Regions from separate parts of the Streptomyces formicae genome, predicted to be linked through region 2. Evidence: predicted binding sites of a transcription regulator. Region 2 holds the regulator's gene; the other holds the start of a gene.
What was found. Region 2 encodes HspR, which represses chaperone genes until heat shock. Its sites were predicted from a motif close to TTGAGNNNNNNNNNCTCAA; they were not measured.
Positions count from the first base shown of each region.

Region 1 (3,406 bases), 1.3 Mb from region 2:
TCCTGGGCGGACTCGGGCACGTGGTGCGGCCGCCCGATGAGCCCGCGCAGGTCCTCGTCCTTCACCGTGAACGGCAGCTCCCGCTCGCCCAGTTCGTGCTGGGCAGCGATCTTGCGAAGCAGCCGTGCGACGGACCGCTCCAGGTTGCGTACGCCCGCTTCGCGCGTGTACTCACCGGCGAGCTTGCGCAGCGCGCTCTCGTCGAGGACCACCTCGTCCTCGTTCAGGCCCGCCCGCTCCAGCTGGCGCGTGAGCAGGTGGTCGCGGGCGATGACGACCTTCTCGTCCTCGGTGTAGCCGTCGAGCCTGACCAGCTCCATGCGGTCGAGCAGGGCCTCGGGGATGGCTTCGAGGACGTTGGCCGTGGCCAGGAAGACGACGTCGCTGAGGTCGAGTTCGACCTCCAGGTAGTGGTCGCGGAACGTGTGGTTCTGCGCCGGGTCGAGCACTTCGAGGAGGGCGGCGGCCGGGTCGCCCCTGAAGTCCGAGCCCACCTTGTCGATCTCGTCGAGGAGCACGACCGGGTTCATCGACCCGGCCTCCTTGATGGCCCGCACGATGCGTCCGGGCAGCGCCCCCACGTACGTACGACGGTGGCCGCGGATCTCCGCCTCGTCGCGCACGCCGCCGAGCGCGACCCGCACGAACTTGCGGCCCATGGCGTGCGCCACGGACTCGCCGAGCGAGGTCTTGCCGACGCCGGGCGGGCCCACCAGGGCGAGCACCGCGCCGCCGCGGCGTCCGCCGACGACGCCGAGGCCCCGGTCGGAGCGGCGCTTGCGCACCGCGAGGTACTCGGTGATGCGCTCCTTCACGTCCTGGAGCCCGGAGTGCTCGGCGTCGAGGACCTCCTGGGCGCCCTTGATGTCGTACGCGTCCTCGGTGCGCTCGTTCCAGGGCAGTTCGAGGACGGTGTCCAGCCAGGTCCTGATCCAGGAGCCCTCGGGCGACTGGTCGCTGGAGCGCTCCAGCTTGTCGACCTCCTTGAGGGCGGCCTCGCGGACCTTCTCGGGCAGGTCGGCGGCCTCGACGCGGGCGCGGTAGTCGTCGGACTCCTCGGCCGCGTCCTTGCTGTCGCCGTTGATCTCGCGCAGCTCCTTGCGCACGGCGTCCAGCTGGCGGCGGAGCAGGAACTCGCGCTGCTGCTTGTCCACGCCCTCCTGGACGTCCTTGGCGATGGTCTCGGCGACGTCCTGCTCGGCGAGGTGCTCGCGCAGCTGCGCGGTGGCGAGCTTGAGCCGGGCGACCGCGTCCTCGGTCTCCAGGAGCTCGATCTTCTGCTGGGTGGTGAGGAACGGCGAGTAGCCGGAGTTGTCGGCGAGCGCGGAGACGTCGTCGATCTGCGTGACGCGGTCGACGACCTGCCAGGCGCCGCGCTTCTTCAGCCAGCTGGTGGCGAGCGCCTTGTACTCCGTGACGAGCTCGGTGACGGCGCCGGGAAGCGGCTCGGGGACCGAGTCGTCGAGCCGCAGGCCCTCCACCCAGAGCGCGGCACCGGGCCCGGTCGTGCCCGCACCGATGCGGACGCGGCCCCGGCCGCGGATGAGCGCGCCCGGGTCACCGTCCGAGAGCCTGCCCACCTGCTCGACGGTGCCGAGCACGCCCGTCGACGCGTACGTCCCGTCGATGCGCGGAACAAGCAGCACCTTGGGCTTGCTGTCGCCACTGGACCGCGCGGCGGCCTGTGCCGCCTCCACGGCGGCGCGCACGTCGGCGTCGGACAGGTCGAACGGCACGACCATGCCGGGCAGGACGACCTCGTCGTCGAGCGGCAGCACGGGCAGAGTGAGCGGTGTGGACGTCGAAGCCATGATCTCCCCTTCGGCATTCAAGTTGAGCTATACCGACTCAATGCTTATGAGCTTCGGGATGTTCCCCGGGGCGCGTTCGCTGTGAGCGATCAGCGAAATCTCCTCCGCGACGGGCGGCGGTCCGCTCCCGTGAACCGCCGGGCGGCGAACGCCCGATAGGGAGGGCGTGAGACTGTTCCGCCCCATGGGGGCCGACCGCGACGACGACGCGGCGCTGCTGCGGTCCGTCGCCGAGGGCGACGCGCAGGCGCTCGCCGCGCTCTACGACCGGCACGCCGGATGGCTGTACGCGCGCCTCGCGCGGCGCTGCGGCGACCCCGACGTCGTACGCGAGGTACTCCAGGACACCTTCATGACCGTGTGGCGGTCGGCGGGCTCGCACCGGGGCGGGGAGGCGGGCGGCTGGCTGTGGGTGATCGCGGCGCGCCGCCTGGTGGACGCGCGGCGCGCACAGCCGCGGACGCCCTCGGCCCTCGCCCAGCCCCCCGCGCTCGCGCCCTCCGCCGAGGAACACGTGCTGGCCGGGCTGGAGTACGCGGACGTGGGCACCGCGCTCGACCGGATCTCCCCCGAGCTGCGCGAGGTGCTGCGCGCCACGGTCGTCGACGGCCTGACCACCCGCGAGGCCGCGCACCTGCTCGGGATACCCGAGGGCACGGTCAAGACCAGGGCCATGCGGGCCCGCCGCGAGCTGCGCGAAGCCCTGGCCCACCTCGCCTCCGGCGGCGATGCCCTGGGAGGACTGACATGACGACGACCTGGCACGTGACGGCCGCGAACGCGGCCCGGTACGCGGCGGGCGACCTGCCCGACACCGACGCGTGGTCACTGGAGAAGCACGTGGAGGTCTGCGGCCGCTGCGCGCCCCTGGTGACCGGCGCGGTCCGCCGTGGGCCCTCGGGCCCGGACCTGGCGGCCGTCAGGGGGGCGGTGCTCTCGGCGGTACAGGGGTCCGCCGAGAGCCCGGCCCCCTCCCCCCTCCCCGGCTCCTGGCAGGTGTTCCGGGCCGTGGGGCCCGCGCTGCGGGGGCCCTGGCTCGTCGCGCTCGTGACGGTGTGCGCGGGGGCCGTCGGGCTGGCGTACGCGACGGGGTTCCACGGAGCGCGCACCCTGCTGCTCGCGCTCTCCCCCGTCCTGCCGCTCGTGGGCGTCGCCGTCTCCTACGGTCCGCACGCCGATCCCGTGCACGAGCTCGCCGCCTCCACCCCGTCGGGCGGCCTCCGGCTGCTCCTGACCAGGACCCTCGCCGTGCTCGCCGTGAGCCTGCCGCTGCTCACCGCCGCCGGTGCCGCGGCGCCCGGCACGGGCGGCGCACCGGGTCCCGCCGCCTGGCTGCTGCCGGGGCTCGCCCTGACGGTGGCCGCCCTGGTGCTCGGTTCGTACGTGGGCTGCCGCGCCGCCACCGCGACGGTCGCCGCCGGGTGGCTCCTCGCGGTGCTCGCCCCGGTGCTCGCCGGGCCCGACGGCGGGACCGGGGTGCTCCCCGTCACCGCACTGAACCGGCAACTCGCCCAGTACCTCGCGGGCCCCGGAGCCCAGAGCTGCTGGGCCGCCGCGGCCGTCCTCGGCGCGGCCCTGCTCGCCCTGCGCCGCCA
Region 1 covers NZ_CP022685.1:6,258,743-6,262,148, reverse strand. The annotation lists gene lon (endopeptidase La) at 1-1,811, opposite strand, end outside; gene KY5_RS27540 (RNA polymerase sigma factor) at 1,978-2,562, shown strand; gene KY5_RS27535 (hypothetical protein) at 2,559-3,406, shown strand, end outside.
Region 1: lon (endopeptidase La) is a predicted target of HspR. The motif match lies at 1,834-1,852, and genes of this name have one in related genera.

Region 2 (3,406 bases):
CCATCGCGAGCCTCCTCATCGAGGGCCTCACCGACGCGGAAATCGCCACGCGCCTGGGCATGAACGTCCGCACCGCCCGCGTCCACATCGCCAAACTCGCGGCGACGCTCGGCAGCGGCAGCAGGGCCCAACTGGGCTTCCTCATCGGGCAGTCAGGCATCTTGAGCCAGAACTCCTGACCCTCGACCGACCCCGCTCACACGAGGAGAGAGATGGCCGACGAAACCTCCCGAGCCACCGTCAGCGGTGACGGCAGCGGTGACGGCAGCGACAGCGAGTTCCAGCGGATCCGCTATCTCGGCCCTTATTTACTGTTCGTCACCGCCAACGCCGGGACCAGTCGCGTTTCCCTCTCGGAGAGGCCGTTCGTCTTCTGGGTCTTCGTCGCGTGCGCCGTGCTCGGTGTCGTGACGACCGTCGCGTGCTTGAAGAGCATGAAGAACAGCCGCACCTCCCGCGGTGACGGGCAGAGGCAGCACCGTCCGGCGTACTGGCCGGACTTCTGGGGCACCCTTCTCGTGCTCTACGCGCTCTACGTCACCGGTTCGGTCATCAACCACGCTACGTAGCCGCCCTCACGCCCCGCCGAGGCGCTACACCTCCAGCCACGCCGCCAGCAACTCCTCCCGCCGAGCCGCCCGAGGCGAGCCCCCCTCATGCCCCCGCCCCCACTCCGCCATCGCCGCCAACGTCGTGTGGAGCGTCGCCGCCCCCTCCGTCATGCGGCTGAGCAGCGCGCGCGAGAGGTCGTACTCGGTCTGCGAGTAGCCCGACGCCGCCGCCGTGTACGCCGTGAGTTCGACGTCGGCCACGGCCTCCGCGTCGGACGTCTCGTCGGACGTCTCGTCGGACGTCTCCGTGCGTATCCGTACCGTCATCGTCGGCGCCTCGTCCTCGCCGCCGAGGCCCAGCGTCAGGGCCATGTCGACCATCGTGCCCAGGTGGAGCTTGAGGGACTTCACGGGGACGTTCTCGACCGTCAGTTCGTGGATGTCGTCCCAGAGCCAGAACGCGGACTGCTTGTCGCCCAGGGCCGTGACGCCCTCCGGGGAGAGGCGCACGCCGGGTGCCAGCCCGGACGGCTTCGCGCCCACGTACACATCGCCTTCGGCGATCCAGAAAAGACCCACCATGGCCATGGTCGGCTCAACTCCCCCACATAGCGGACAACACGCAGAACAGGGGCCGGAGGGTGGTCACCCTCCGGCCCCTGCTTCAGACTACGAAATCTGGAGAACTACTGCTCCGACGACCTCTTGGGCCGCCACACCACCAGCGCGCTCGTCTGCTGGACGTCCTGGTACGGGACCAGGTCGCGGCGGTACGAGGCATGCACCGCCGCCTCACGTTGCTGCATCGTGGCGGCGGCTCCCTCCACGGCCGCGGTCAGTTCCGCGACGCGCGACTGGAGCGCGGTGACCTGGTTCTCCAGCTCGATGATGCGCTTGATGCCGGCGAGGTTGATGCCCTCCTCCTGCGACAACTGCTGGACGGTGCGCAGCAGTTCGATGTCGCGGGCGGAGTAGCGCCTGCCCCGGCCCGCGGTGCGGTCCGGGGAGACCAGGCCCAGGCGGTCGTACTGGCGGAGCGTCTGGGGATGGAGGCCGCTCAGCTGGGCGGCCACCGAGATGACGTACACCGGCGTCTCGTCCGTGAGCTGATACGCCCTACTGAAACCGGGCTGTCGACGACGGCCGTCCATCTCATGCTCCCTTCGCGGCCTTGAACAGTTCTGCCCGCGGATCGTCGCCCGCAGTCGCCTTGCGGTAGGACTCCAGTGCTTCCTTCGCCTCGTCGGACAGCGACGTCGGTACCACGACGTCCACCGTCACGAGCAGGTCGCCGCGGGTACCGTCCTTGCGGACCGCTCCCTTGCCGCGCGCCCGCATCGTACGACCGTTGGGCGTGCCCGCGGGCAGCTTCAGCGTGACCGGCGGGCCGCCCAGGGTGGGCACCTTGACCTCGCCGCCCAGCGCGGCCTCCGCGTACGTCACGGGAACCGTGACCGTGAGGTTGTCGCCCTTGCGGCCGAAGACCGGGTGGGCCTCCACGTGCACGACGACGTACAGGTCGCCCGCCGGGCCGCCCCGTTCGCCGGGCGCGCCCTTGCCGCGCAGGCGGATGCGCTGTCCGTCCGAGACCCCGGCCGGGATCCGCACCTGCATCGTGCGCGACGACTTGGCGCGGCCCGAGCCGCCGCAGACCTCGCACGGGTCCTGGGCGATGAGCCCGCGGCCCTTGCAGTCCACGCACGGGTCGGTGAGGGAGAACCCTCCGCCGCCGCCCCGCGAGACCTGGCCGGTGCCGACGCACGTCGGGCACACGCGCGGCGTGCCGTTCTTGTCGCCGGTGCCCGAGCACGCCTTGCAGGGCGCCTGGGAGGACATGCGGAGCGGCACGGTCGCGCCGTCCACCGCCTCCGTGAAGTTCAGCGTGACCTCGGACTCGATGTCCTGGCCGCGCCTCGGCTGCGTACGCGTGCCGGTACCGGCACCTCCGCCGCCGCGGTTGAACAGGCCCCCGAAGACGTCACCGAGACCGCCCCCGAAGCCGCCGCCGGCCGCTCCTCCGCCGCCCGGGGCGTTGCCTCCGAAGAGGTCGCCCAGGTCGAAGTTGAACGAACCGCCGCCGGCTCCGGGACCCTGCCGGAATCCGCCGTTGCCGAAGAGAGCACGCGCTTCGTCGTACTCCTTGCGCTTCTTGGGATCGCCGAGGATGTCGTTCGCCTCGGAGATCTCCTTGAAGCGCTCCTCCGCCTTGGTGTTTCCCTTGTTGGCGTCCGGGTGGTTCTCGCGGGCGAGCTTCCGGTACGCCTTCTTGATCTCGGCTTCGGTGGCGTCCTTGGGGACGCCGAGGACCTTGTAGTAGTCCTTCTCGATGAAGTCCTTGGTGCTCATCCCCGACGTCCCTCCTCTCTGGTCAGTGCAACGTCAGTTACGTCAGCCCTCGTCCGGGCCACCGTTGTCCTTGTCCGCTGCCTCCGCCTGGTCGGCGTCGGCGTCGACCGTCTCGCCCTTGACCGTCTGCGCGCCCGGCTGCGGCTCCGCCACGGCAACGCGCGCGGGGCGGATGGTGCGCTCGCCGATCCGGTACCCGGGCTGCAGGATCGCGACGCAGGTCGTCTCGGTGACGTCCGGCGCGTACGAGTGCATCAGGGCCTCGTGGATCGTCGGGTCGAAGGGCTCGCCCTCCTTGCCGAACTGCTGGAGGCCCAGCTTGGCGACGACGGTCTCCAGGGACTCCGCCACCGACTTGAACCCGCCCACCAGTTCGCCGTGCTCACGGGCGCGGCCGACGTCGTCGAGGGTCGGGAGCAGCTCGCCCAGGAGGTTCGCCGCGGCGATCTCCTTGACGGTGACCTTGTCCCGCTCCACCCGACGGCGGTAGTTCTGGTACTCGGCCTGCA
Region 2 covers NZ_CP022685.1:5,000,163-5,003,568, reverse strand. The annotation lists gene KY5_RS21530 (helix-turn-helix transcriptional regulator) at 1-179, shown strand, start outside; gene KY5_RS21525 (hypothetical protein) at 213-569, shown strand; gene KY5_RS21520 (hypothetical protein) at 594-1,139, opposite strand; gene KY5_RS21515 (heat shock protein transcriptional repressor HspR) at 1,238-1,702, opposite strand; gene dnaJ (molecular chaperone DnaJ) at 1,704-2,897, opposite strand; gene grpE (nucleotide exchange factor GrpE) at 2,940-3,406, opposite strand, start outside.